2 regions of the Blautia liquoris genome follow, and region 2 is predicted to be linked to the other one. Evidence: riboswitches for the same ligand, from Rfam matches in the RefSeq annotation. Region 2 holds a riboswitch; the other holds the start of a gene.
The links. A riboswitch is a leader RNA that binds a small molecule or an ion and turns the genes downstream of it on or off. The one in region 2 is predicted to bind thiamine pyrophosphate.
Positions count from the first base shown of each region.

Region 1: it holds a riboswitch for thiamine pyrophosphate, as region 2 does, so the genes downstream of both, INP51_RS14380 (energy-coupled thiamine transporter ThiT) here and INP51_RS01485 (ABC transporter ATP-binding protein) in region 2, are expected to answer to the same signal.

Region 1 covers NZ_CP063304.1:3,161,891-3,177,036, reverse strand. The annotation lists gene INP51_RS14430 (GntR family transcriptional regulator) at 1-379, shown strand, start outside; gene INP51_RS14425 (HAD family hydrolase) at 426-1,106, shown strand; gene INP51_RS14420 (GNAT family N-acetyltransferase) at 1,112-2,320, shown strand; gene INP51_RS14415 (FecCD family ABC transporter permease) at 2,521-3,588, shown strand; gene INP51_RS14410 (ABC transporter ATP-binding protein) at 3,607-4,422, shown strand; gene INP51_RS14405 (ABC transporter substrate-binding protein) at 4,448-5,425, shown strand; gene INP51_RS14400 (iron-containing alcohol dehydrogenase family protein) at 5,587-6,681, shown strand; gene INP51_RS14395 (ferritin) at 6,780-7,292, opposite strand; gene INP51_RS14390 (desulfoferrodoxin family protein) at 7,331-7,714, opposite strand; gene INP51_RS14385 (M42 family metallopeptidase) at 7,868-8,902, opposite strand; gene INP51_RS14380 (energy-coupled thiamine transporter ThiT) at 8,952-9,632, opposite strand; TPP riboswitch at 9,675-9,780, opposite strand; gene INP51_RS14375 (glycosyltransferase family 2 protein) at 9,898-10,596, shown strand; gene INP51_RS14370 (hypothetical protein) at 10,610-10,855, shown strand; gene INP51_RS14365 (DNA-deoxyinosine glycosylase) at 10,839-11,342, shown strand; gene INP51_RS14360 (metal-sensing transcriptional repressor) at 11,437-11,787, shown strand; gene INP51_RS14355 (Mrp/NBP35 family ATP-binding protein) at 11,809-12,597, shown strand; gene INP51_RS14350 (HPr family phosphocarrier protein) at 12,739-12,966, shown strand; gene INP51_RS14345 (ATP-dependent DNA helicase) at 13,093-15,146, shown strand, end outside.
Region 2 covers NZ_CP063304.1:302,744-317,889, reverse strand. The annotation lists gene INP51_RS01500 (ECF transporter S component) at 1-577, opposite strand, end outside; gene INP51_RS01495 (YkoF family thiamine/hydroxymethylpyrimidine-binding protein) at 567-1,196, opposite strand; gene INP51_RS01490 (energy-coupling factor transporter transmembrane component T family protein) at 1,264-2,037, opposite strand; gene INP51_RS01485 (ABC transporter ATP-binding protein) at 2,042-3,685, opposite strand; TPP riboswitch at 3,800-3,904, opposite strand; gene INP51_RS01480 (TVP38/TMEM64 family protein) at 4,079-4,666, shown strand; gene INP51_RS01475 (DUF4190 domain-containing protein) at 4,747-5,145, shown strand; gene INP51_RS01470 (DUF975 family protein) at 5,102-5,938, shown strand; gene INP51_RS01465 (cofactor-independent phosphoglycerate mutase) at 5,933-7,150, opposite strand; gene INP51_RS01460 (homoserine dehydrogenase) at 7,166-8,386, opposite strand; gene INP51_RS01455 (ACT domain-containing protein) at 8,389-8,829, opposite strand; gene INP51_RS01450 (glycoside hydrolase family 13 protein) at 9,000-10,673, opposite strand; one part of gene prfB (peptide chain release factor 2) at 10,703-11,737, opposite strand; one part of gene prfB (peptide chain release factor 2) at 11,739-11,813, opposite strand; gene secA (preprotein translocase subunit SecA) at 11,881-14,460, opposite strand; gene hpf (ribosome hibernation-promoting factor, HPF/YfiA family) at 14,623-15,146, opposite strand, start outside.

The DNA of each region.
Region 1 (15,146 bases), 660 kb from region 2:
CCTGAAACGTGTGATGTACGCTGACGACATGCCGATGATGTATGATATGTGCTATCTTCCCATGAATCGTTTTCCAGGTATTGTGGATAAACTGACTGGTGATTTCTCGATTTTTCGGGTTCTGAGGGATGAATATGAGTTAAATCCTGAGGATTATTATAAAGTTATCAAAGTACGCAAAGCGACAAAAGAAGTTGCGGGTTTCTTGCAGTGTACAGTGGGAGACCCATTATTTGATATTTTCAAGATCACTTATAATGAGGAAAAAATTCCGCTGTTTATATCAATCAGCCTGATAAAAGGAGAAAATACTTCTTATGTGATCGCAAGTGATACAGAGGATCATCTGAACCACATCGGCGTCAGGTGGGGAGTGTAACTGAAATTAGTGATTAGAAATCAGGAATAGGAAGATTGCAGAAATTATGAAAACAAAAGCTGTTTTATTTGACTTTGACGGAGTAATAGCGGATACTGAACAAGGGGCCACAAAGTATCTTGAGAAGGCATTTGACAAGTATCATATACAACTGACAGAAGATCAGAGAAGATCTTATATAGGGACAGACGGCAGAAAACAGACAGAAGAGATTCTAAAAGATGCCGGTGTATCAGTTTCTGTTGAGGAGTTTTTTAAGGAAAGGGCAAAACTGGGAAGTTATTATGAAAACAGTCCTGATTTAAAACCGATCTCAGGATTAGAAGACTTTTTGAAATTGCTGAAGAGGAAAGATATCAAGACCGGGATTGTCTCATCTACAAACTGCCGGCTGATCATTACAGCGTTAAACCGCATGCATCTGATCCATTACTTTGATGCGATTATCTGCGGAGATATGGTTGAGCATAAAAAGCCCGATCCGGAAGGCTATCTTACAGCGATGCAGTATGTTGATGCCGGCCCGAAAGAATGCATTATATTAGAAGATTCACCAACCGGTATCAAAGCAGCAGTCAATGCGAAAGCGACGGTTGTCGGATTTAAGGGAAGCGAGATCAAACAAGATACATCACAGGCGGATCTGGTATGGGAGACCTATGAAGAAGCAATCAGATGGTTTCGTCATGCAGACGCTCATCTGAATCTGGCAGAAAGGGATTTTTAACAAAGATGAATCAAAAACATCTGATGATGAAACCGGTCAGAAAGGAATATATGGAACAGTACAACGAGTTACTGCGCTATGTGTTTCAGGTGACAGATCAGGAGCTGAGTTCTCTTGGCTGGGAAGAGCAGGAGATTATAAGAGCAAAGTTTCCGACAATGGAGAAAGCGGATGTGATCGGTTGGTTTGACAAGGATAGCCTGATTTCACAGGTTGCGGTCTATCCGATGAAAATTTCGATATTTGGCAGGATTTATGACATGGGTGGATTGACCGGAGTGGGAACTTATCCGGAATATTCCGGAAGAGGACTCATGCATAAGCTTCTGGAACAGGCTCTGCGAAATATGAGGGACAAAGAGCAGTATATCACATATCTGTATCCGTACTCGATTCCATACTACAGGAAAAAGGGATGGGAGATCATTTCGGACAAAATTTCATATGAAATCAAAGATTATCAATTGCCGAAGAGAACACAGACTGTTGGGACGATTCGCAGGGTAGATATCGATTCAGAGGAATTGAAAGATACCTATGAGAGATATGCCAGACATACCCATGGTGCTATCCTCCGTGATGAGCTCGCCTGGAATGAATACTGGCTGTGGAATACGGATGATATTACAGCTGCCATCTATTACAACAAAAAGGGCGAACAGGATGGCTATGTGATCTATTGGATTTCTAATAACATTTTTCATATAAAGGATATGGTTTTTATAAATGAAGAGGCCAGAGAGGGGCTCTGGAATTTTGTCTCCGCACATTTTTCAATGATTGATAAGGTAGTGGGAGATACCTTCACAGATGAGCCGCTTTCTTTTTTACTTGAGGATGCCGACATAAAGGAAATGATCGCGCCATATTATATGGCAAGAATCGTGGACTTCACAAAATTTGTTGAGAATTATCCCTTTAAACCTGACACGCAGGTCAGAGGATGGGAGTTTCAGCTGACAGATCCGATGCTGGAATTCAACCAGGGGACGTTTAGGCTGACCGTTGACAGGTCCGGGAAAGGAAAAGCCGAGCGAATTGATTTAGTCTGCACAGATGAAATCAATATACAGACTATGACCACAATGCTCATGGGTTATAAACGCCCTGATTATCTGTACAAAATTGGGAGAATACAGGCATCGGAATCGACCATTGATATGCTCGAAGATGCGATTGAGCAGCAGGTACCATATATATCCGATTACTTTTAAAAAATAGCCGAAATGGAGAGTGCATCCATTTCGGCTATTTTTTATGCACCAATATCCCCCGGATACCCATATAGGGTGAAAGAGAACCTAGGCTTTAAAGGCTTTGCGCCGTTAAAAGATAGATCCCTGTCACAGGCTTGTATCAAGCAGAAGACATTGATAGAATATAGTCAAATTTAGCATGAAGGGAGGAGAAGTAAGTGAGAAAGAAAAAAACACATATCTTATTATCAAAAGACGGAGAAACTAACATGCGATTGATTCTATTAGTTCTGACGTTAACAGCAATGATCACAGTAGTTTTAGCTGTCGGGATAGGGCCGGTAAGCGTGAATCCCGGCACAACACTTAAAGTGATTTTGAACAGGGTTCCGGGTATAAGCAATAGGATTCAAGTTGACTGGGGAAAGTTGGACGAAAACATAGTTATAAATCTTCGTCTGCCGAGAGTTTTACTGGGTATGATTGTTGGCGGGTCATTGGCAGTGACGGGTGTATCAATGCAGGCGTTGGTCAGAAATAAACTTGCAGATCCGTTCATTCTTGGGGTCTCGTCTGGAGCTTGTGCTTTTGCAACATTTGGAATGTTGTTCGGGGCATTTTCATTTCTGGGAAAATACGCTTTGTCTATTAGTGCCTTTTTAGGCGCGGCGGCCACCATCATGTTGGTTTATGTCCTTTCCAGAGAAGGTGGAAAAATCAATATTACACAGATGCTGCTATCCGGGGTGGCGATTTCTATGATTATGGATGGATTGACAAAGGTGATTACACTGAGTGCTCCGAACGCACTGGGGCTGCATAATGCCGAGTTTTGGATGTCGGGGAGCTTGGCAGGTGCAAAATGGGGATATCTGACTCTGCCACTTGTGGTGATGCTCCTATGTATGTCTGTTCTGATGATTCATTACAGAACCTTAAACGCTCTTTTGCTCGGAGAGGATACGGCGGGTACCTTAGGGGTCAATGTGGCAAGAATGCAGAAACTATTGGTGTTAATTTCTTCTTTGCTTGCAGGGGTCACAATTTCTGTAAGCGGAAGCATCGGCTTTATTGGACTCATGTGTCCCCACATTGCCCGGCTTTTGGTGGGGGCAGATCATAAAAAAGTATTGCCTGTGGCAGCCTTATTAGGTGGGATTCTCGTAGTCTGGACGGATGTTGCAGCACGTATGATTATTGCTCCGGAAGAGCTTCCGCTCGGAATTTTGACGGCAATTTTTGGAGGCCCTTTTTTTATCGTTCTGCTAAAAAAGAAAAACCGATAGGATAAGGAGGGGTATACTATGAAAGATAAGATAGACTTATCCATTCAAAATCTTGATTTTTCTTATGAAAAAAGAAAGATTGTAGAAGATATCGAATTAAATGTAAAAGAAGGGGAATTTGTTGGTATCATCGGACCGAATGGAAGTGGAAAATCAACGATTCTAAAGAATGTTTATCGGTCACTGCAGCCTGAAAAAGGCGTCATCTTTTGGTACGGTGAAAAGATGGGAAGAATTCCATACAAAGAAGTGGCAAAAAAATTAGGTGTCGTAGGGCAGGAAAATTATGTGCCTTTTGACTTCACAGTTGAGGATATTGTAGTTATGGGAAGAAACCCTCATAAGAAGTTGTTTGATACGGATACACAAGAAGATAAAGAAATTGTGATGGAATCATTAAAAAAAATTGGTATGGAAGACAGTGCGAAAAGAAGCTACCGGTATCTTTCGGGAGGAGAAAAGCAAAGAGTCATTATTGCCAGAGCACTGGCACAAAAGCCAGAGTTTCTGATCTTAGATGAACCCACGAATCATCTGGATATCGGTTATCAATTGTCCACCTTTGACTTAGTAAAAAGCCTTGGGGTGACCATTCTGGCTGCAATACACGATTTAAACATAGCAGCGATGTACTGTGACAGGATTTATGTATTAAAGAACGGCAGGATGATTGCGAATGGAAAACCAGAGATAATTTTGACCACAGAAATGATCTGGAACATATACGGTGTAAAAACGGATATTACATTACACCCGAAAACAGGAAAGATAAATATCGCCTATTTGCCTGAAGGTGTTGTGGAGCAGCATGAACAGCAGGGCAAGACTTTATAAAGGAGAAAGGTTGGAAAAGGAAAAGATGAAGAAAAAGATGAAGAAAAAGATGAGTGCTTTTTTGGCGGCGGTGATGATCTTTTCGGTACTGTCGGGATGCGGGAAAAAGGAAACAAAAAGCGGGCAGAGTGAAAATGTAGACCACAGGGAAAAGACAGAATTAGCATTTGATAATTATGGGAGGAAGATAACCGTTCAGGGAGTGCCCAAAAAGGTGTTGACCCTTGGACCAAACTGTACGGAACTATTCTGTGCTCTTGGGCTGGAGAAGTATGTAATTGGTGATTCTTTGAACAATCATAGTCGTGGAGCTTTGCCGCAGTATAAGGAAACTTACGACAAAATTCCGGAACTGAATCATTCATCGGCGACGCGTGAGTCCGTTGAAACATCGGGAGCCGATTTTATCTATGGGATTGACTGGGAGTTCGGGGAAGAGGGATTAGATGTCGATGAGCTGGAACAATTCGGAATTACTACATATATGAACTCTGCGTCTACGCCAGATGAGATGTACCAGGAAATCAGAGATCTGGGGGAGATCTTTTGTATCGAGGATAAAGCCGAAGCCTATGTTAAGGAGCAGAAAACCAGAATTTCCGCCGTAAAGGATCAGGCCGCGAATCGTAAACCGGTAAACGTTCTTGTCTATGACAGTGGCAATGACGGGATATTTACCTGTGGCGGAAATAATTTCGAAACCTTACTGATAGAACTTGCAGGCGGAAAGAATATCTTTGACGATCAGACGAAAAAGCAGTGGATTACAGTAAGCTATGAAGAGGCAATTGCGAGGGAGCCAGACGTTATCTTAATTCACGACTACGATTCCCCCTCTGTGAAAGAAAAGATAGATGAAATCAAAAATAACGCTGTTCTCTCACAATTAGAATGCGTGAAAAAAGAACGCTTTGCCACAATTGAATTAGAATCTGTTCTGCCTGGTGACCGAATGGCTTATACGATTGAAAAACTGGCAGGGGATTTTCACGAGTTTTCATAAACAGGCACAAGACGTCTAACCTGCAATTAATTCTCCGGATGATATAAATGAGTGAAAATATTACTTGATTTTTATAACTAAAGTGTTAAAATAACAGATAATGTAACTTGTGGGCAGATTTGGATTATGCCTGATTTAAATTAATACGGAGGATTAGTTGGATGAGTCATTATAAAGTTGTATTACCGAACTATAGTGTAGGCAGTGGATGCTATGAGGATATTCCCGAGATAACAAAATATTACGGGAAGAAAGCGGTCGTGATAGGTGGAGAGACCGCAATGTCGAAAGCAAAAGCTGCTCTTCTTGATGCGATAAAGGGGTCGGATGTTGAGATCATGGATTTTATCTGGTATGGCGGAGAATCCAGTTATGAAAATGGTGACCAATTAAAAGAAATGCAGACGGTCTTGCAGGCCGATATGATCTTCGCAGTCGGAGGCGGCCGTGCCTGTGATACTGGGAAGTATGTCGCTGATCAGCTGAAGAAACCGGCATTTACGTTCCCCACGCTTGGTTCTAACTGTGCGGCATGTACGGCAATTTCTGTGATTTACAATCCAGATCATACTTTTAAAGAGTATTATTATCCAGAACCGGCAATTCATACTTTTATTGATATGGATATTGTGGCAGATTCACCGGCGGATTATCTGTGGGCCGGAATCGGCGATGCTCTTTCCAAAGAGCCGGAGGCAGTTTTTTCTTCAAAAGATGATGATCTATTCCACACACCACTCTTAGGAGTTCAGCTCAGCCATGCCTGCACGGAACCGCTGCTTCGATATGGAAAGAAGGCACTGGATGACTGCAGGGCAAAGAAAGCATCTTTCGAACTGGAGCAGGTAGTTTTGGATATCATCATAAGCACAGGAATTGTTTCAAATCTTGTATCCGGAAAGGACTATTACTACAACAGCAGTCTTGCACATTGTGTCTATAATGGTTCCACAGTAGTAGAGAACTGTAAAGGAAAACATCTGCATGGTGAGATTGTATCTTTTGGCGCGCTGACGCAGCTGATGTATGCCGGACAGATCGATCAATTTGATAAAATCGCCGCATTTAACCGTTCTCTCGGACTGCCTGTCTGTTTAAGTGATCTCGATATCACAAAAGAGGATGTTCCACAGATCGCGGAGCGTGCAAAAGATACTGAGGAATGGAGACACAGACCCAAAGACGTTACGACTGAGAAATTTATGGCTGCAATTATTGATGCAGATAAACGCGGAAAAACATATAAGAAGCAATAGGAAAAGAGCTGCACTGTTAACTTTGTATTATCATTTATGCGGACATAATAAAAGAGACCGGAACGGATGTTATATTCCATTCCGGTCTCTTTACCTGCTTATAGTACAAGAGACGGAGCCTGATATACACGGCTCTTTAATTCCTGATCCAGCAGGTACAGCCCCTTTGGGTCACCGGCGAACAAATCATAATTATTTAGATTGTCCTCCGCATTTTTTTCTTCTTCTCCCTGTTCTTTTATGAACCAGTTGAGGAATTCCAAAGTACGGTAATCTCCGCATTCGAAAGCTGTTTTATAAATCTCATTGATAGATGAGGTGATGTACTGCTCGTGTTTCAATACGGCAGGAAGAGGATCTCTGATCGATTCGTAAGATGCAGCAGGTGCATCGACAGCTGTCAGTGTGATTTTAGCACTGTTATTCAGCAAATACTGGCGGAAGAGCATCGCGTGATCGCGTTCCTCCTGTGCCTGTACTGTAAAATAGTTTTCAAATCCCATCAGTCCCTGATCCGAATAATAATCCGCAATATCAAGATAGAGATATGCGGAATAAAATTCCTTGTTGATCTGTTCAACGAGCAAATTCTTTACTTTTGTGTCAAGCACTGTTATCACGTCCTTTCAATTGGTATGTTCACCAGATATTAGCAGTCTGCTTTCCAAAGTCCATGAAGGTTGCAGTATTCAAAAGCAGCAACTGGTTTATCACCTTCTGCAAGTGCAAATGTAGCAATTGGTTCATCTTTTGGAGTAAGATGCTTCATCTCTCCGCCCTTTTCTGTCTCAAGATAGATCCACATAATGTAGTGTTCCTCAGTCATTGGATGAAGTGTTGAACCAACTTTCACGGTGACCTTGTTCCCGTCTACTGTGATAACCGGTACATGTTTTTCTGTTGCTGCATCCGTAGTATTTGCTTTCAGTTCCGTCATAGGATCTCCACAACATACAAGAGTTCCGCCGCCTTCATACACCATGGACACAATATTTCCGCAATGTTCACAACGATAAAATTTTGTTTCACTCATAAAAATACCTCCTGATATTTGAAATGTAAATTAGATATACAGTTAGTTTCGAAACATTTAAAAATATATTGTCGAAATCTAACTATTTAAGCTCATTATACTTAAAATTCATGAAAATTACAAGAGCCAAGGTAAAGATTTCCAATGATATATTTATGATATTTCTGTGATATAAGCCATCACCAGATTGAAGGTTCCCTCCAATCCCTTCTCATGCGTTCTCTCGAGGCCGTGGGATGCACGGACACCCTGACCAATTAAAGCACCTCGAATGTCATGGCCGCCTCGAAGTGCTGCGGAGACATCGGAACCGTAGTGTGGGAAGATATCGATGGCATATTTGATGTTATGATCTTTTGCCAGCTGAATCAGACGGTTTGTCATGTCATAGTCATACGGACCGCTGGAATCTAGTGCACAGATGGACACACTATATTCGTCACCATTTAGATCTGCACCTAACGCACCCATATCGACAGCCAAAAATTCCCTGATATCTTCTGGAATAAAAGAAGCCCCGTGACCAATTTCTTCGTAATTGCTGATCAAGATCTTCAGTGTTCGTTTCGGGGTGATCTTCTCTTTGGAAAGTTTTTTCAGAACAGTAAGAAGCACTGCTACTGAGCCCTTGTCATCAATATGGCGGGTTTTGATAAATCCGCTCTTCGTGTGGACAAAACAAGGATCCAGACTGATAAAGTCTCCGGACTGGATTCCCAGAGCCTTTATGTCTTCCTTGTTTTCAACTTGTTCATCAACGGTCACGATCATATTTTTTGGTATACGTTCCAGAGTCCTTGCTTCATCGTATGTATGTACCGACGGCATTGTCGTGGAGATAGTGCCTGTATAGACTTTTTTGTCCCTTGTATGAATCTTGCAGTAAGCTCCTTCAATTGCCTCCATCAGATAACCGCCAATTGGGACAAGGTTTAAGGTCCCGGTATCATTGATGGAGCGCACCATGGCACCTAAAGTGTCCGTGTGAGCGCTCAAGCCCAAAACTTCTTTGTTTTCTCCGGGGACCGTGATAATAAGTCCGCCCTTTGCGGTGAGCTCGCATGAATAACCAAACTCAGAGATCATACCTTTCACGAAGTTTATCACCTCATATGTGAAACCGGATGGACTTGGAATGTTGACCAGTGTTTCCAAGGTGTCAACAATATAGTTTACTTCATTAGCCATATTCTTTTGCTCCTTTTTCGTGTTATAATACCATTTCACGTTCTGAACGTCAAACATTCTCGAGAGCAATTCGCTTTACCTGCTTTATAGCTTTGGTGACTGCTGGTATCAAGATGAAGATGACAGTCAGAACACCTTCTGCAAGGATATAGCTGTAGTTGTAGATAATCGGATATAGAGAAGCCAGTGTTTTTGGAAAGTTATCAGGCATGTAATCCATCCAGTACAGATATCCGCCAAGGGCGTGGAAAGCACCTCTTGCGATAATTGCAACAAGGTAGCCTTTGATGAGGCCATGCTTCTGATTGCGGAAGAATCCGGCACAGCCCAGGGCGGCGAAAGCAAGCACGTAGTCACAGCACACCTGGAAGAATGACAGGACATACGGTTCCTGGATAAACTGCAGAAGTCCGTAGGCAAAACCGACCAGGATTCCTGTCCCGGGTCCATACCAGTTTGCGATAAGAACGATAAAAAGCATAGAGAATAAGGTGACAGTGCCTCCGAAAGGCATTTCAAATAATTTGATGTAAGATGTGAGAAAAGCGAGAGCGATTCCCATTGCACAAAATACCAGTTTTTTTGCAGAGACTGGCTTTTTCTCTGCTTTCTCAAAGTGTTTGCCGGAGATAGCAGCTCCCAGTAGAAACAAAATGATGATTGCGACGATTGTGATGGCATATCCACTGGTGGTTAGTGTTCCTTCAGAGTTTACCATGAAATTCAACATAAAAAATCCTCCTTCATAATTAGTTCGCAGGAGGGGCCTTATCAAATAAGTAGAAAGCTTCCTTACGGCGGCATTAACCGCATCAAGTGATAAGGGTCAGCGGATGTTTCCGCTTTCTCAGCCAATCGGGGCTCCCCTAGCGCATTTTTTTATTATGTCGAGATAAGTATAGTGCAGCTCTGCAAAAAAGTCAATCTGGATTGATTTACTTTTACGACAAGAAATGTTAAACTACAAGAAGAGGCATGAAAGGAATAGAAACGACATGGATAAACTATGTATTATCATCCCGGCTTACAATGAACAGGCCAATGTCGAACAAGTGATAAAGCAGTGGTATCCCGTTGCCGTAGCACATGCCGGAGAGATTGTTGTCATCGATGACGGAAGCACGGATCTCACATATGAGATCCTGCGGTCACAGGAGAAAAAACTGCCTCATCTTACGGTCCTTACAAAGAAAAACAACGGTCATGGGGCTACAGTTCTCTATGGCTACCATTATGCAATAAAAAATCATGCCGATTATATCTTTCAGACGGATTCAGATGGACAGACGCTTCCGGAAGAATTCGAAGAATTCTGGAAAAACAGAGAACATTTTGACATGGTCATCGGATATCGAAAAGGACGTCACGACGGGTGCTTGCGGGTATTCGTGACAAAAGTCTTAAGAGCAGTGATATGGCTTTGCTTTTGTGTTTATGTCAGAGATGCTAACACACCGTATCGTCTGATCAGGGGACAGACTTTAAGACGGTATATTGACCTGATTCCTCCGGGCTTCCACCTGGCAAACGTACTGATTTCTGTAATCTTCGTAAAAAAGGGATGTAAAGTTAAGTGGCTGCCGATTACATTTAGACCGCGCCAGGGAGGAAAGAATTCCATGAACGGAAAAAAGATCGTAAAGATTGGATGTTCAGCCGTCAGAGATTTCTGGAAAATCAACCGATTATTATGAAGAGGTGAGAGAATTGCGAAGGATGGAATTTAAGATGGAGAGACAGGGACTTCTGGAGACAGGCCAGGAAGTCAAGGTGACTGAGAGCCAGCTTCCGACATCCTATTATTATACGATTGTCCCTGCAGTAGCCATGAGCAGAAATTATGCTGCCTTTGAACGCCTGAAGTCCAGGCAAGGTATCGTAAAAGAGATAAATCAGACAAACAGGGGGTTTTATACAATTGTCGAATTCGATGAAGATGATCCCGAGTCGTGACAAGCCAAGAAAAAGACACGAGATTGATCCCGTGTATGATGAAGATTCCAGAATCCTGATTCTGGGAAGTTTCCCCTCTGTGAAGTCCCGTGAGAGCGGATTTTTCTATGGACATCCGCAGAATCGATTCTGGAAGGTGCTTGCCGGGATCTGTCAGTGCGAAACTCCTGGGACTGTGAAAGAAAAAAAGACTTTTTTGTTGTCACACCAGATAGCTGTCTGGGATGTGATTGCATCGTGTACGGTTGAGGGATCCAGCGACAGCAGCATCAGAGATGTTGTGCCAAATGATCTGACCGAGATTCTCAAGATTGCGGATATCAAAAAGATCTGTACAAATGGTGGGACAGCTTTTCGACTGTATCATAAATATATAGAAAATAATACGAAGGTTAAGGCTGTAAAGCTACCCTCTACAAGTCCGGCGAATGCTTCCTGGTCTTTGGAAAGCCTGATCAGTTACTGGGGAGAATGTCTGATTCTATAGGCGAAAAGAGCTTTGGACAGATAAAAAACTAAACTTTGCATCATGGAGCAAAATATTTTTTGCTCCCACACTATAGTATGAGGTGATTATAAAGATGGAAGAATATATATCGCATGAGCCCCATAAACACGTGTTGGAGGACGGGAAGGTTATCGAACATCAACACGATCATGTGCATACACATACACATCAAAATACAAAGGCTGTGCTTAACCGTCTCTCAAGGGCGATCGGGCATATGGAGTCAATAAAGCGCATGGTGGAAGATGGAAGAGACTGCAGTGAAGTTCTGATTCAGCTGTCGGCTGTGAAGTCTGCAATCAATAATACTGCAAAAGTGATCCTGCAGGATCACATTGAGCATTGTATTGTGGATGCCGTGGAAAGCGGAGATATGGAAGCACTTGAGGACCTGAATAAGGCAATCGACAGATTTATCAAGTAAAAAAACAGAGAGGAAAAAATAATGGCAAAAGAGACGAATAAAATGCCGGATCTACATGTAAAACTGAATCCGGATTCAAGTATTAAACATGTCATTGGCATTGTAAGCGGAAAAGGAGGAGTGGGTAAATCGTTTGTCACTGCTTCACTTGCAAATCAGATGGCAAAGATGGGATATCGCGTGGGTATTCTGGACGCAGACATCACCGGTCCTTCAATTCCCAAGATGTATGGACTTCATGGTTCCATCAAGGGGAATGACAGCGGGATGTATCCGGCTGAGGCGGAAAATGGCGTAAAAATTATGTCCGTAAATCTTCTGCTGCAAAATGAAGAGGAGCCGGTGATCTGGAGAGGGCCCATTCTGGTAAATGTTGTGAAACAGTTCTGGAGTGAGGTAGTCTGGGGAGATCTCGATTACTTATTTGTTGATATGCCGCCGGGAACCGGAGATGTTCCGTTGACTGTCTTCCAGTCCCTCCCGGTCGATGGAGTCATCATCGTATCATCTCCCCAGGAGCTGGTGCGTATGATTGTGACAAAAGCGTATAAGATGGCACATATGATGGCAATTCCCGTACTCGGTGTGGTTGAGAATTACAGTTATGTAAAATGTCCGGACTGCGAGAAAAAGATTGAAGTATTCGGTCAAAGCCATATTGATGAGATTGTGGAAGATTTGGGAACAAAAGTCCTGGGAAAGATGCCGATTCGGACAGATTATGCAAATGCTGCCGATGCGGGAACATTTTCCGGCGTATTGAATGAATACGTTGATGATGCACTGACTGCTCTGGTTCAGCTGTCATAAACAGCACGGATAAGATGATTAAAAAGAATGTTTGACAAGAATAAGCGATCGTGCAATAATTGTTATACGATAGGTATATGGTTTTGATTGTATTACCTATCACAAGAAAAGTAAGCAAACGCTTTGGAAAGGGTGATTATGATGGCAGAAAGCAAAATTAAACTGCCGAATGTAAAAGCCGTTGAAGACTTCGTAAGCGCAGCATCAAAGTGTGACTTTGACATAGACATTTTTTACAATCGCTTTATCATAGATGCCAAATCCATTCTGGGTATATTAAGCATGGACTTGTCGAGAACATTGACTGTTCACTGCTATGGCGAAGACCAGGATTTTAAACAAACTTTACAGAAGTATTCAGTGGCCTGACAGGCACAAAAAGAAGGACATAACAGAGGAACATTCGTTCTGTTATGTCCTTCTATGTATCATGCAGGCTTGTGGAAACAACGGGCAGCTTGTACAGGCGCAAGAAGACGCAGGAAAGGTGATAGGATGGAGACAATCCGTATATCCGTGCGGGCATTGGTGGAATTCCTGCTTCGCAGCGGGGATCTAGACAACCGAAAGGACGGGTTTGCCGATAAAGAGGCGATGCAAAAAGGCAGCCGTATCCACAGAAAGATTCAAAAGAGTATGGGGGCTGGTTATCGTCCAGAATGTCCGCTTATCTATGAGAAACAGTTTGATCACTATACTCTGCGGATTGAAGGCCGTGCAGACGGAATCTTCTATAAAGATGGCATGGATGTGATTGACGAGATCAAGAGTACTTATACACTGATCTCGGAGATTACAGAGCCGGTGCCGGTTCATGTGGCACAGGCAAAATGCTATGCCTACATCTATGCCCTTTTGAACCATAAAGAGCAGATGGGGATTCAGATGACTTACTGTAATCTGGAGACAGAGGAGATCAAACGCTTCAACGAGACTTTTTTAATGGCAGAGTTGGACAATTGGTTTACAGATTTGATCTGTCAATACCAGAAGTGGGCAGATTTTCAGTACTTGTGGAGACAGAAGAGGAATGCATCAATGCAGGGGATGGAATTTCCTTATCCATACCGAAAAGGACAGAAAAAGCTTGTGGCAGATGTATATCGCACGATTATCAGGGGGAAACAGCTTTTTGTAAATGCACCTACGGGTGTTGGGAAGACGTTGTCGGTACTTTTTCCGGCGGTCCGCGCAGTGGGGGAGAACAAAGGAGATAAGATCTTTTATCTTACTGCTAAGACGATCACCCGGACCGTGGCAGAAGAGGCGTTTTCAATCTTAAGCGAAAGAGGCCTGCTCTATAAAGTGATTACGCTGACGGCAAAGGAAAAGATGTGTGTCTGTGATGAGGTGGACTGCAGTCCTGAGACATGCCCACGTGCAAAAGGACATTATGACCGGGTAAATGATGCGGTTTTTGAGCTTCTGAATCACAGTGATACGTTATCGAGAGATGTGGTATTGGAGGCGGCAGATAAGGCACAAGTCTGCCCCTACGAATTTCAGCTGGATTTGGCTACATGGGTCGATGCAGTCATCTGTGATTATAACTACGTCTTCGATCCTGTGGTTCGTCTTCGCAGATTCTTTGGAGAAGGCATGGGAAAGGGAGAATATCTCTTCTTGATTGACGAGGCCCACAATCTGGTGGAACGAGGAAGGCAGATGTACAGTGCAGCCGTATATAAAGAGGATTTTCTGGAGATCAAAAAGCTGATTAAGCCTTACGTACACGATACAAAACTTGCAAGGGTGTTGGAACGCTGCAATCGGCAGCTTCTTGCCTTTAAAAGAGAGTGCAGCAAAGATTACCTGGAACTTGAAAATGTCGGAAATTTTCTCCTTTCTATGATGGGGTTGGTGGGAGAACTGGAACGTTTTCTTCAGGATCTGGGAAATGGAGAGTTGAGAAAAAAGATTCTTGAATTTTATTTTTCTGTGAAGTCGTTTGTCAATATCTACGAAATCATGGACGAAAATTATATGATTTATGCCAGACATACGGCAGACGGACGCTTTATGCTGAAACTATTTTGCGTAAATCCGGCGGACAATCTGCAGGAATGTCTGAATAAGGGAGTGAGTGCAGTATTTTTCTCGGCGACACTTCTCCCGGTCCGTTATTATAAAGAACTGTTGTCCGTGAGAAAAGATGATTATGCGGTTTATGTGGAGTCGCCATTTGACCCTGACAAACGGAAACTGATTCTGACGAATGACGTGAGCACGAAATATACCAGGCGGAGCACAGAGGAATATACAAGAATTGCCTCTTATATCTGTCAGACGGTGGGGCAGAAAAAGGGAAATTACATGGTGTTCTTTCCATCTTATCAGATGCTGAAAGATGTAAACGATATCTTTCAGGAGTCATTCTTGCCCAAGGTAGAGGCTGACGGAGGTGTCCAGGTGCTGCAGCAGGTTTCCGGTATGAACGAGACCGAAAGAGAGGCTTTTTTAGATGCGTTTAGCCTAAACAGCACAGATTCAGAGACTCTGATCGCGTTTTGTGTAATGGGAGGAATTTTCTCAGAAGGAATTGATCTGGA
Region 2 (15,146 bases):
TCTCTGCCATTTCACGTCCCAAGGGAAATGTTGACAGGGCTCCTGTAGCCGCGAGTCCGTCACCGATGGCCTTGCCCAGCAGGCCTGCAAGTATTGCACCTGAAACAAGACGGATCGCCAGCATTGAAATCAGCATTGGCACCGGGAAGGATCCATATCCATAGAGAAAATAGGTATAGATAAAAGTTGTGACACTTGGTGCCATGCCCGCTAAAACCAGTACCGGAGTTGAATAATTCTTCCATTTCGTAATTGCGAATACCGCCTCTGATGCGATGCCCTGTACAAAAGCACCGATAAAAACCCCTACTCCTGCCGGTGTTCCGAGAAGTACCTCACCGAGGGCCGCAAGCATCTCGGCTCCAAGTGCAATTCCAGGTTTTCTGATAATGTAAAATGCCGTGATTGATGCAGTAAACCAGATACCATAAACAAGTTCCAACCCGTAAGGCCCAAGTATACCATTGACAAGTCCCCAGATACCGACGCCACCCATATACAGTGCCCCAAAGGCAATCCCCAGTACACAAAGTACTATAATATCTTTCAATGTCCATTTGAATCTTTTAATCATCATTTTTCTCCTCGTCTGTATCAATCGTTTCTCTTTCTTTAGAGGGACTGCCTTTCGAGAATAACGCATGGATGACCGTGTGTGAATTCTTTTCACATACTCTTTTCATCGAAGATTCAAGCAGCGAAAAGATGTCTTGTGCTTTTCCATCGATCCTTGTGCAGTAATGGGAGGCGGTCACCCGTACATCAGCTTCCTTTTTAAACCTTTCAATCTCATCAATAATAATGGGAAAATATTCTTCATTTCCCAGGGGATATAATGACCATGCACATGCTGTATGAATCTTTGATCCGGGAATATCTTCTTTTTCGTTAATGGAAACATCAAAGTCGAAGTCTTCGGGCACATCACCGGGACATCCGACAGAAAACAGAACATCTGCCGTGACATGTCCGCCGGCGTAAGCTGCTCGGCAAAAAACTTCTTTCACATAATTAAATACACGTCCGAGTCTTCCCTGAACTGTTGTGCCAAGATCATCCGTTCTGACATAAATTCCTTTATGATCACTTTCCTTTACAGCATTCAGGATGATATCGGCAAAATCATCCTGCATGGGATAGATACCAATTCTGGCACCTGCCACCGAGTTCTTTAAGTTGTTGTTACATGATGACATAATTTCTTATTCCTCCTCTATCTTATAATTATACTCTCTTTTGCGGCGTCATCTTCATGATAAAATGTTAAAATCCCTTCCACCTGTGAAAGATAAGAAGCCATCCCATCTGCCATGATACGAACAAAATCACTGCGATCAGAAGACATGCCGCTGTCACAAAGGCTGTATCAGAAACTTTCCATCGAATCGATCTGTGGTAAGTCCGATGCATGCCTGTCTCGAATCCTCTGGCCTCCATCGCCACAGAAACCTGCTCCGCCCGCCGTATATTCGAAGCTAAAAGAGGAATTGCCTTACGGTACCATGAAATTTTTCCGGATCCTTTTTTATCATGAACGGCTGCCCGAATCTGATGCGCAGCATCAATCTGTGCAAGATCCGATTTCATCAGAGGATAGAAGCGAAAGGCCGTTAAAACCCCATACGCAATTGCGGGATTCAGATGACATTGCTGAATCAGGCTCAGTAATAAATCATCCGCATCTGTCGTTGAAATAAATAAAATCGAGGAAAATGAGATAGTCAATATCCTGAAAAATATCGATATTCCAATAGCGAGCCCCTGATCCGTGAAATGAAAAAGCACAAATGTACCAATGATCCGCGCATGATCTGTGCGGGCAAATGCTGCGTTCATCCACAGCATTGCCAGAGCGAAGACGCCCATCGGCATCATGGTTTTGAGACTGTTTACAGTAAATGCACGAGAACAGATTCCATAGATGACACACGTCATAAAAAGAAGAATGATCGTAAATGGGTCTGAGATACACACACTGCATAAAAGGATGACCAAATTCACGAGTAATTTTGCTGTCGGGTTTATATTTTTATTCATCGTTCTATTGATCCTCCATACGCAGTTCTGCAAAAAAAGGAATTTGCAGTCCGCTGTGTTTAATCACATCGGGCTTTTTCCAGAGCTCCTCTGGTGTCCCATAATAAGCAAGGCTGCCGTCTGAAAGCACTGCTATCTTATTAGCATATCTCGCCGCCAGATCCAAATCATGCGTAATCATCAATATGCCAGTTCCTCCCTGATTGTATTCGATCAGCTTATCCATCAACATATATGTAGCTTTTTCATCCTGACCAAAAGTAGGCTCATCCAAGATCAGGAGTTTTCGATGCCCCGACAACATAATGGCGACAGAAAGTCTGCGCTTCTGCCCCCCGGAAAGACGAAAGGGATTGCTGCTCTCCACACCCTGTAGATCGAATTGCTGAATCAGTCTGTGAACGATACTGTTCCCGCTTAAATCCTGTCTGACACTGTATTTCAGTTCGTCCCAGACCGTCTCCTTCAAGAACTGATGCTCTGGATTCTGAAACACATAACCAATATCACCGCTTCTGAAAACAGAACTCGCCCTTTCCCCGGTTGTATCTTGTCCAAACAGCATAATCCGTCCTTCTGAGGCCTCATGAAGCCCAACCAATGTTTTTGCCAGCGTGGATTTTCCGCTGCCATTTCTTCCCGTCAAAGCTACAAAGTCTCCACAATCCATCCGAAAGCTTACATCCCTAAAAACAGGCTGTCCTTTTTTATATTCCCCCGTAAGATGTTCCGTCTGAATAAGTGGTTTTGCGGTGGAGATTTTTCGGACACAAGTTGGAAATGCCTTTTCCCATGCTTTTGCAAGCAGCTCCCAAGATATCTGCTCTTTGCGAAGTTCTTTTGCAGTAAGTGGTACCCGTGCCGGCGTATATCCAAGACTTTTCAGCTCGTCGAACATGCGAAGTGCCCTCGGGCGCCAGATTCCCTGCTGTGTCATCTGATCTTTGTATTTTACAAAAACATCTCTTGGGTCACCGTCAGCCAGAAGTTTTCCGTTGTTCCCCAAAACAATCACACGCCCCAGCAGAGGAAGCCAATTCTCCAGGTTATGTTCTACCACAAGAAGTCCTTTACCCTTTCTGCTCAAAGTTTCTGCCGCGTCTGCAACCTGTCTTCTCCCCTCGGGATCTAGATTCGAAGTAGGCTCATCCAGAAGAAGCATCTGTGCTCCCTGTGCCACTGCTGCAGCACACGCCAGCCTCTGCTGTTCACCTCCGGAAAGTTGATTGATCTGAGCATGAATTCTTTTCTTGGGAAAATGCATTGCCATCAGCGAATCGCTGATAATCCGGTCCATCTTCTTTGGCTCCACACCGAGATTTTCCAGACCGAATGCCACTTCATTTTCCGGATAGAGCGTGCAAAACTGACTTTCCGGATTTTGAAACACAATACCCAAAACTTTCGCCACTTCGAAGGCTTTTAGTTTTGTAACCGGACAATCATCGAAGAACACTTCTCCAGTCACTTCAGCATTTTCCATCCGCTGAACAATCCCCATCATAGAGAGAAGCAGCGTAGACTTTCCACATCCTCCTGCCCCCAGAATCAGGATACGCTCTTTCGTGTTGAATTCCAGACAGAGATCCTCGAGCACCTTTTTTCCGCTTAAATCTACATTCAGGTGATTGATCCTGACAGAGCTCATAGATCTCCTCCTTTGGCATCCGGATTGCCATGATTTACTGTTTCTATTTTCTGCATTAAAAAACCTCCTTACGGGATATCACCTGTGAGGAGGTCATGCATTCTATCAGTCATGATGCAATATATGGCTTCTCCCTACGTCGGCATTAACCGAATCAGGTAATACGGGTCAGGCCCGAAAGCCAATCTCAGCCGCATAGCGGCACCCCGGAAATATATTTTAGAAAACTACTTTAAAAGTATAGTCTCTAAAATTCATAATGTCAAGTTCCACATTTGTCTAAAAAATGCCAAGCGTTTTTAATTTTAAATGTTTCTTAATCTTTTCTTCTCCACTTTTTCACAGAAATAAGGTATACTTATATTCATTCGAATGAGAGGAATAAGGAATATTATGTCTGAGAAGGTTTTATTAGCCAAGAAAATCAGTAAAATTTTAGGACTGGCTTTTCTAGTCCTGACAATTATTTTTTTTGCAAAAAGTTACATAGATGGTCATTTTCATTCTTTAGATTCATTCAAGAACTATATTAACAGTTTTGGACTGTTCGCACCGATTATGTTGTTCTTCATCCAGTTTTTCCAAGTGATTATCCCTTTTCTTCCGGGCCTTTTCGGATGCATCGCCGGATCACTTCTGTTTGGAGCTGTCAATGGTTTCTGGATCAATTACCTGGCTATCAGCATCGGATCAATTACCGCTTTTTTTATAGCAAAGAAATATGGCTCCCCTGTAGTGAAGGGCCTGATTGGTGAAAAGTTCTATGATAAATATCTGGGATGGACAATGAAAGATTCCTTCCTGTGGGTTTTTGCACTTGCAATTTTTCTGCCTCTGACTCCCGACGACGAGTTGTGTCTGCTGGCAGGACTGACGCCAATATCCAAAAAGAAGTTCATTCTCATTATTGTGACTATGAAACCGTGGTGCATCTTATTCTACAGCATCTTCGCTGCACATCTCGCCTCCCTTGTTGGATAAAAAGACTTTACCTTGTACTTGCGGAGCCTTGGTTCCCGTGATAAACTATTATCATATCCAAGGTCGAGGAGGTGTTACTTTTGGATAATAGCAACTATAATGATCCCTTTCAAAAACCATCCCCTGATCCGTATTCTTATCACGAATCTGGTTCTCCCGGAATGGCAAAAGCTGCCTTTATTTTAGGAATTTGCTCACTTTTGTTTTCGCTCTATGGATTGGGACTGACTTTTGCCGTTCTGGGAATCATCTTCGCACTTTTGTCCAGAGGAAGAGGAAGCATGCAAAAACCTGCAAAAATAGGCGTCGGATTATCTGCTGCAGGTCTGATTGTCGGCTGTATTGTCATGGTCTTCTCTCTTGTTTCTGTAGTAAACGACGTCTCTAAGATGAACTGGACTGATATCATAGAGAATTACGAGGACATTCTTCCGAATGGCAGTGACATCCCATCTAATGATACAACAACAGCCCTGTGATTATGAATCTACAATGAAAGGCCTGGTGCAAAATATGAGTCAATCAAAATATCTAAAGAGCGAAGCCCGTGAAGCCTTAATCGGGAATTACGGGATATATATCGGCACTTATATCATGTATTCAATAATCAGCTCCTTCGTTTTCATGTTTATATACTGGTATCTGCTGAGGAGCATGTCGATGTTCTCCGTCATCAGCGGAATCGTTATTGCATTCCTTTGCAACGTCCTGTTGAGTCTTCTGTCCACAGGCATCTGGGTATCGTCTCTGTCCGTGAGCCGACATCAGCCGATTTCTGTTGGTAATCTGTTCTATGCGTTTACCCACCATTCGGACCGCTTCCTGATTGTTGAAACCATCAAGGGACTAATCCGTATGATTTTTACTATCGTGCCGGTGATTATCTATACGAGCTATATTTTTGAAAAAAATGAACATCTATTTACGAATCCTGAATTACAGTCCGTCCTTCGATTTGTTCTTACTTATACTCTGGGTCTGCTCTTAATTCTGGGGATCGGAGGTCTGGTGACATTTTTGATCCTTCTGCGTTATTCCATGTCGACTTTCCTTCTGATAGATCACGAAGAACTTACGGCAATGGAATCCTTAAGAAACAGTTCAAGAATGATGAAAGGGAACCTGAAAGCTTACTTCTACGTGAGTTTTCTGAGCTTTTTTGGTTTTTATTCTCTGGGATATATCGGCGGCTCTATTCCACTGCTTTGGATCACTCCATATCACCATGTGACAGTGGCAAATTTTTATCGTCAGCTGAATCATGAACTATAAAGAACTGCCGTCCGAAAAAAGATAGTCCATCAATTCCCACCCATGTTCAACCCGGTTCTTACTGTCAACGGCCTCTTGCTCGTTGTAATTCCAGTCATGGTTTTGATGCCTTGTACTGTCATACAACAGGTATGGTACAGGATTAGCTGTATGGGTGCGCAGACCTACCGGTGTCGGGTGGTCCGGCAGCACAAGCAGTCTGTATTCTTCACCGGAGGCATCTAATTGTCTCAGAAGCGGTGCCAGAATCCGGGTATCCATCCGATGTATGGCTTCTGCTTTTTTCACAGCACTTCCCTGATGTCCCATCTCATCTGGTGCCTCGAGATGGATATAGGCAAAATCATAATTCTCTCCTAAAAGTGCATCTGCGGCCGCCTGGGCCTTTCCCTCATAATTGGTATTAAGTCCTCCAGTCGCCCCTTCAACATTCCTGTTGTCAAGTCCAATTCCCACTGCTATCCCCTTTAGTAGATCAACAGCGGATATCATAACTCCTTTTTTATGATATCTGCCCCAAAAAGAAGGAAGAGAAGGCTTTGTTCCCGCACCCCAAAACCAGAAACTGTTTGCCGGATTCAAACCGGCTGCTCTTCTTTTCTGATTTACCGGATGATTTTTCAAAATCTCATAGCTTCTTTTTAGCATGCACAAAAACAAATCGTTCTCTGGCAGATATCTTCCGATTTTCTGTTCAAGAATATCATGGGGTGGAGTAAAGGGCAGTATCTCCCCACCTCTCCAGATCATGCAATGACGATAAGACGTACCGGTATAAAAGTGACAATTATCGCTTTCAAACTCACTCTTCAGATCCGATAAAAGCTGCTCTGCCTCTTCGGTTGTGATCTCAGATGCACTGTGGTCAACCATCCTTCTCTCCTCATAAGGCAAACTGTCCTCCTCGGAAACTGTAACCAGATTGCAGCGCAGTGCCACATCATTTTCGTCCATTTTAGCACCAATACTTAAAGCCTCAAGTGGGGAGCGCCCGGTATAATATAGTCTGGGATTATATCCGATCACAGACAGATTGGCGACATCTGAGCCCGGAGCCATCCCCTCCGGAATCGTCCGGACCATACCAATCTCAGACACTTTTGCCAGGCGGTCCAAAGTTGGCGTACTCGCATATTCCAAGGGTGTTTTTCCCCCGAAGTCAAAAACCGACTCGTCCGCCATGCCATCTGACAGCATTACAATTGTTTTCACCGTGTGTGACCTCCTTTAGAATCTAACTCGGATCATATGAATAATTCCTTCCAGCCGTTCTGTCTTTTCTTTATATTGTGCCTCAGTCATTTCCCCTGTGAAAAAGCCGAATTCACGGTCGATACTTGGAACAGTAATCGGATCCACTTCTCCAAATACGCTCTCAACCGAAGGAAGACAGGCGGCTATATTTCCCTGTATACGAACAAAAAAACGGCCTGGTATATCATCCAATGGCATAAGTTCCAGTTTCTTTGCGTTCCATCCATCTCCCATCACAGTTGTACCCGGATTCTTTGCTGCCTCCACAACATCTGCCACAACTGCACTTGCAGTCGGACGCTTCCCCGCACCTTTTCCATAGAACATAGCATCTCCAATCATGTTGCCATGTACTGAGACTGCATTGAAGACACTATTTACACTATATAGAGAATTCGAAGCGTCAATCATCACAGGGCATACAAGTGCGTATGCACCCTGATCTGTCCGACGGCCAATGGCCAGAAGCTTAATTACCGCGCCTGCCGCTTTTGCATACTTTATATCTGTGGCAGTAATATCGGTGATTCCCTCTGTATAAATATCTTTATAATCGATATAATTTCCGAAAGCAAGAGAAGACAGGATCGCAATTTTCCGACATGCATCATATCCCTCAACATCCGCCTGTGGATCCCGTTCGGCATATCCTTTATCCTGTGCCCTCTTTAATACTTCTTCAAACCCATATCCGTCACTCGTCATCTTACTTAAGATATAGTTGGTTGTCCCGTTGAGGATTCCGGAAACCTCATCAATTCTGTCCGCTGTCAAAGATTGATACAACGGTCGGATGATTGGTATTCCTCCACCACAGCTGGCCTCAAACAAGAAATTTACATGATGCTCTTTTGCCGTCAAAAGAAGATCTGTCCCATGCTGCGCGACCAGTTCTTTATTGGATGTGCAGACACTCTTTTGGTTTTCCAGACATCTTTTTACAAAATCAAAGGACGGGTTCAGACCTCCCATCACTTCTACAACAATTTTAATCTCCGGATCATTTACAATCGTCTCGAAATCATGAATCAGGTATCTTTCGACCGGATCTCCCGGGAATTTCTTCCTGTCCAGGACATATTTTAATTCAATCTCTTCGCCGACATTTTGATTCAATATTTCCTGATTCTTCTGAAAAACTTCTAAAACACCGGATCCCACGGTTCCATATCCTAATACTGCTACTTTTATCATATTTACTCCCTGCCTAATATCTTAAAGTAGTGAACACCTTCTTTACTCTCAATACTGCTCATCATTCCCGTTGCATCCCCTATATCTGGTGCGATCACTACACTGATTGTAAGAGTAGCCACTCCGTTAAGGGGGATTGACTGATGAATCGTCAAGATGTTTCCATTATACCTTGCGATTGTTTTCAAAACATCGGACAGTAACCCCTGTTGATCATCCATCTGCAGAATAAAGGTAATTGTTTTTCCCTTTGCAGTATCGTGAAAAAGAAAGATATCATCTTTATATTTATAAAAAGAGCTCCGGCTGATGCCCACTCTCTCTGCCGCATCCTGGACCGTAAGCTCTTTCTTCTCTATCAGGCCTTTTGCCTTAAGTACTTTCAGAAGGACTTCAGGAACTGCTTTTTCTTTCACAACATAATATTTTTCTGTCTCTGACATAACCTTCCTCTCCACACTGTGTGTCCCAAAAATACATTTGTGTCCACTGTAAAGATAATACCATATTCAGAAAAAAGCTGCAATACAAAAATCGGAGAATATTTTAGTAAAAAACAGTCAACTTTTGTTGACTGTTTTCTTTTTCACCGTAACGTTTACGGATATTTTGTTTATTTCCGAAAAAGGACAAATGCTTCATAGGGATTCAGTTCCAACATTCCCCGATAGTTATCCCTGTTATAGTTCGAGATCAGACAATCGGCTCCCTCATATTCTTTCGGTACCCGAAGCTTACAGTTCTTTTTTGTATAGTTGCATACCACAAGTAGCTGCCTGTCATCTAAAGTTCTTGTATAAGCAAATATGTTCTCGTCGTCTGAAAGAATCAGATCATATTTTCCATACACAATAATTGGATAAGTCTTCCTAAGAGCAATCAACTGTTGATAATATGAAAAAACAGAATCCGGATCGTTCACTTCATTTTTCGCGTTGACTGTCTTATAATTCGGATTTACATCAATCCAGGGCGTCCCGGTGGTAAATCCTGCATTCTCGGTGTCATCCCACTGTACCGGAGTCCGTGCATTATCCCGGCTCTTATTGATAAGACAGGGCCAGAACTCTTCCCGTTTTACCTTTCCTGACTCAACCCAATCTTCATATGCATGTATACTCTCGATATCACGGAACTGATCTTTTGACTGGAACGGGTAATTCGTCATCCCAAGTTCCTCCCCCTGATAAATATAGGGTGTTCCCTGCATCATGTGAAGAAGAGTCGCGAGCATCTTTGCTGAAACGTCCCTGTACTTTGAACTGTCATCGCCAAAACGAGAAACTGCCCTGGGTTGATCATGATTATCCCAGTAAAGACTGTTCCAGGCATTTTCATACAACTGGGTCTGCCATTTGGAAAGGTTCTCCTTTAAAAATGACAGCGGTACTCTCTCGTCTGTCCATTTCCCATATTTTCCGTCTGACTCGACATGCTCAAACTGAAAGACCATGTTCAGCTCATGGCTGTTTTCACCGGCATATTTTCTTGCCTGTTCAATATCGACGCCGGCAGTCTCGCCTACAGTCATCAGATCATATTGCGAGAGAACTTTTTTGTTCATCTCTTTTAGATAGTCGTGAACATGAGGTCCATGAATACAATATGGAGCGAAGCTTCCGTAGCCTTGTGCGTCTGTCTCTTCGCCGTCCGGCATCTCGGGTGTCTTTGAGATCATGCTGATTACATCCATGCGGAATCCATCGATACCCTTTTCGCACCACCAAGTCATCATGTCGAAGACTTCATCCCGAACGTTCGGATTATCCCAGTTTAGATCTGGCTGTTTTTTAGAAAAGAGATGAAGATAATACATGTCTGTATTCTTATCATATTCCCATGCGGAACCTCCGAAGCTTGCACCCCAGTTATTGGGGGCACTCCCATCTTCTTTTGGATTTCTCCAGATGTAGTAGTCTCTGTATGGATTATCTTTGCTTTTTCGGCTTTCCACAAACCACTTATGTTCATCCGATGTGTGATTCACCACGAGATCCATCACAATCCGTATCCCGCGGTCATGAGCCTCTTTCAGCATCTCATCAAAGTCAGACATGCTTCCAAATTCATCCATAATATCCCGGTAATTGCTGATATCATATCCATTGTCATCATTCGGTGATTGATATACCGGCGAAAGCCAGATCACGTCCACTCCCAGAGTCTTCAGATAATCCAGACGGCTTGTAATACCTTTCAGGTCTCCAATGCCGTCCCCATCGCTGTCCATAAAGCTTCTCGGATAGATCTGGTACACAACCGCTTCCTTCCACCATGCCTCTTTCATCCATGTCACCTCCATGTCATGATTGTCACTTACTTCTTAAGTGCCGTCCACTTCAGGTATGCATTAATAAACGGATCAATATCCCCGTCCAATACAGCATTTACCTGGCCGACTTCCTCATTCGTCCTGTGATCCTTCACCATCGTATATGGCTGCATAACATAAGAGCGAATCTGATTTCCCCAGGCAATATCCGTCACTTCACCTCGAATCCCGGAAAGCTGTTCTTCCTGCTCCTGCTCTTTTAACAGATATAGTTTTGCCTTGAGCATCTGCATAGCCTTATCCTTGTTCATATGCTGTGAACGCTCATTCTGGCATGTCACCACAATTCCTGTCGGGAAATGAGTGATGCGGATCGCTGATGAAGTTTTATTGATATGCTGTCCGCCGGCTCCGCTTGAGCGATACGTATCCACCCGAATATCCTCATCTTTTACCTCTACGTTAATATCACCTTTTATATCTGGCATCACATCGCATGATACAAAAGAGGTCTGGCGTTTTCCATTTGCATTGAATGGAGATATTCTGACCAGACGATGCACGCCCTTTTCAGATTTCAGCAATCCATATGCATTCTCACCGTTCACCTGAAATGTAACCGATTTGATACCTGCCTCTTCCCCTTCCAGAAAATCAAGTTCTTCCAGAGAAAAACCTTTTTTTTCTGCCCAGCGTGTATACATGCGGTAAAGCATAGAACACCAGTCCATAGCCTCTGTTCCGCCAGCTCCTGCGTTTAATTTTACAATTGCATTTGTCTCATCATATTTTCCGGATAACAAGGTCTTAATGCGTATATTCTCGAAATCCTTCTTAAAGGCCAAAAGCATCTCCCTGATGTCCGGGATTACGCTGGCATCATTTTCCTCGTATCCCATCTCAATCAGGGTTTCCATATCTTCCCTGGCCAGGACAAGTTTATGATATGTGTCCCTGTCTTCTTTCAAGCTCCCAAGCTCTTTCATCATCTTTTGAGCTCTCTCAGGGTTGTCCCAGAAGTCAGGTTCTTCCATCTTTCTTTCTAATTCTTCGATCCGCTGTTCTTTGTCAGCGAGGTCAAAGTGAATCCCTCACTTCCACCAATGGTCCCTCATAGGAACTCAATTCAGTCTTAAACTGATCCAATTCAACCATTTGCTTCACCTCTTTCTGATATATATTTTGATAAAAAACTGATTATTTCTTTACTTGCCGACTATACTTATGCCTGCATTGCATCTTTTCTTCCATGGCACTGTTTGTATTTCAATCCGCTGCCGCACGGACATGGATCATTCGGGTAGATCTTCTTTTGGGAACGCTTATAAGTCGGTTTTGGGCTTCCCTCTTCTTTATTGGTTCCTGTTACTTTTGCTACCTGCTCCCTTTCTACCTTTTCTTCGACGCGGATATGGTAGAGCAGCCGCAAAGTATCCTGTTCGATAGAATTAAGCATTTCATTGAACATATCATAGCCACTCATCTTATATTCGACTCTCGGATCTCTCTGACCATAAGCCTGAAGTCCGATACCCTGACGCAGCTGATCCATATCATCAATATGATCCATCCACTTCTGATCAATTACTTTCAAAAGAATAACACGCTCTAGTTCACGGATCTGCTCCTCCTGCGGGAACTGGCTCTCTTTCTCTTCGTATACCTTTACAGCTTCTTCTTTAAGTTTCTGTTTCAGTTCATCCTTCTTCATCTTTGCGACATCCTCATTCTTAAGAGGTTTCACAGGAATGATCGGGATTAAAAAGGCATTGAGCTCTCCAAGGTCCCACTTCTGGGGATCTGCATTTTCTCCGATGAACATGTCCACGGTATCATCAATGGTATCATATGCCATCTTGAGAATCGAATCACGCATATTCTCGCCGTCAAGTACACGTCTTCTCTCCTTGTAGATGATCTCCCTTTGCTCGTTGTTCACCTGATCGTAATCGAGCAGATTCTTACGTATTCCATAGTTATTTGCCTCAATCTTCTTCTGTGCTTTCTCAATTGCAGAAGATAACATCTTATGTTCGATCTGTTCATTCTCAGCAACACCGAGTGATTTAAACACACCCATCAGTTTTTCAGATCCGAACAGACGCATCAGATCATCTTCCAAAGATATATAGAACCGGGATTCACCAGGATCACCCTGACGTCCGGAACGTCCACGCAGCTGATTGTCAATACGTCTTGATTCATGGCGCTCTGTTCCGACAATTTTCAGTCCGCCGGCAGCTCTAGACTCGTCATCCAATTTAATATCGGTACCACGGCCTGCCATATTCGTTGCAATCGTGACAGTCCCTGCCTCGCCGGCATGGGATACGATCTCTGCCTCAAGCTCATGGAACTTGGCATTCAAAACCTGATGTTTGATTCCTTCTTTTTTCAGCATCTTGCTGAGCAGTTCGGAAGTTTCTATCGTTACCGTGCCGACCAGAACAGGCTGATTCTTTTCATGAGATCTCTTGATTTCTTCCACAACCGCACGGAACTTTTCTTTCTTTGTCATGTAGACAGCATCGTCGTAGTCTACACGAATCATCGGTTCATTCGTCGGAATCTCTATAACGTCCATGCCATAGATATCACGAAACTCCTGTTCTTCGGTGAGCGCAGTACCTGTCATACCAGCTCTTTTTTCAAACTTGTTGAAGAAGTTCTGGAATGTAATCGTCGCAAGAGTCTTACTCTCTCTTCTGACCTTTACATGCTCCTTCGCCTCGATTGCCTGATGCAGTCCGTCTGAATACCGCCGTCCCGGCATAATACGTCCGGTAAATTCATCGACAATCAACACTTCATCATCCTTCACTACATAGTCTTTATCACGGAACATCAAATTATGTGCGCGCAGAGCTAAGATTATGTTATGCTGAATTTCCATATTCTCCGGATCAGACAGGTTGTCTATATGGAAGAAATTCTCAACTTTTTTGATCCCATCTTCTGTCAAAGTTACAATCTTGTCCTTTTCATTGACGATGAAATCTCCGCTCTCTTCGATCTCTTCACCCATAATAGCTGTCATCTTCGTCATCTCGCCGCTGGCCTCACCGCGCTCCAGCTGCTGTGCAAGGATATCGCAGGTCTCATACAGTTTTGTGGATTTTCCGCTCTGTCCGGAGATAATAAGCGGTGTTCTTGCCTCATCAATCAGAACAGAATCGACCTCATCAATGATAGCATAATACAGATCCCTTTGTACAAGCTGTTCCTTGTATATGACCATGTTATCACGCAGATAGTCGAACCCAAGCTCGTTATTCGTAATATAAGTAATATCACAGGCATAAGCAGCACGTCGTTCGTCATTATTCATAGGATTCAGCACCACCCCGACTGTAAGGCCGAGGAATTCATGAACTTTTCCCATCCACTCGGCATCCCTTTTGGCCAGATAATCATTGACCGTGACGATCATGACGCCACGTCCTGTCAGTGCATTCAAATAAGCCGGAAGTGTGGAAACCAGCGTCTTTCCTTCACCGGTTTTCATCTCAGCGATACGTCCCTGATGCAGGATGATTCCGCCCATAACCTGCACCCTGTAAGGTTCCATATTGAGTACACGTCTGGCAGCCTCACGTACTGTTGCATATGCTTCAACAAGAATATCATCCAGAGTTTCTCCTCCGGTCAGACGTTCTTTAAATTTTTTCGTATTCGCACGCAGCTCTTCATCAGATAATTTCTGCATATCCGGGCGCAGTGCCTCAATTTTATCAACCAGCGGCATGACGCGTTTTAATTCACGCTCACTGTGCGTTCCAAATAATTTCTCTGATATTTTCATGAATTTTTACACACTCCTAATATTCTCATACCGCCTATTCTAACACTTTTAATACAAATTAACAATGATTTTATTACACTTTTCCTGTACAGATTTACGGCGGTCCTAGCATTTTCGCAAAAAGGACTGGCGCCGCAGCGTCAGCCCCTACCTCATATGATCTCAGTTTTCCGGCTCAATTAATCCATACGTATTGCCTTTTCTCTTGTAAACCACGTTCACTTCATTCGTCTCTGCATTTCTAAACGCAAAGAAATTGTGCCCTAAAAGTTCCATCTGAACGCATGCGTCTTCCGGGAACATCGGTTTCATGCCAAATCTTTTCATTCTGACAATCTTGATATCTTCATCTTCTAGATCTTCGTCTTCAATAAAATCTTTCTGGAAGTTGCTTACATCCTGTTTCTTATTGATCAGTTTGCTCTTATATTTGCGAAGCTGCCGTTCTATCACTTCTTCTACCAGGTCAATGGATACGTACATATCATTACTGACCTGTTCGGAACGAATAAGCCGGCCCTTCACAGGTATTGTAACTTCGACTTTCTGTCTTTCTTTCTCAACGCTCAAAGTAACGTTGACATCCGTGTCAGGAGTAAAATATCTTTCAAGTTTTCCAAGTTTACTGTTAACAGCAGAGCGGATTCCCTCTGTGATGTCGATGTTTTTTCCACTAATAATAATAT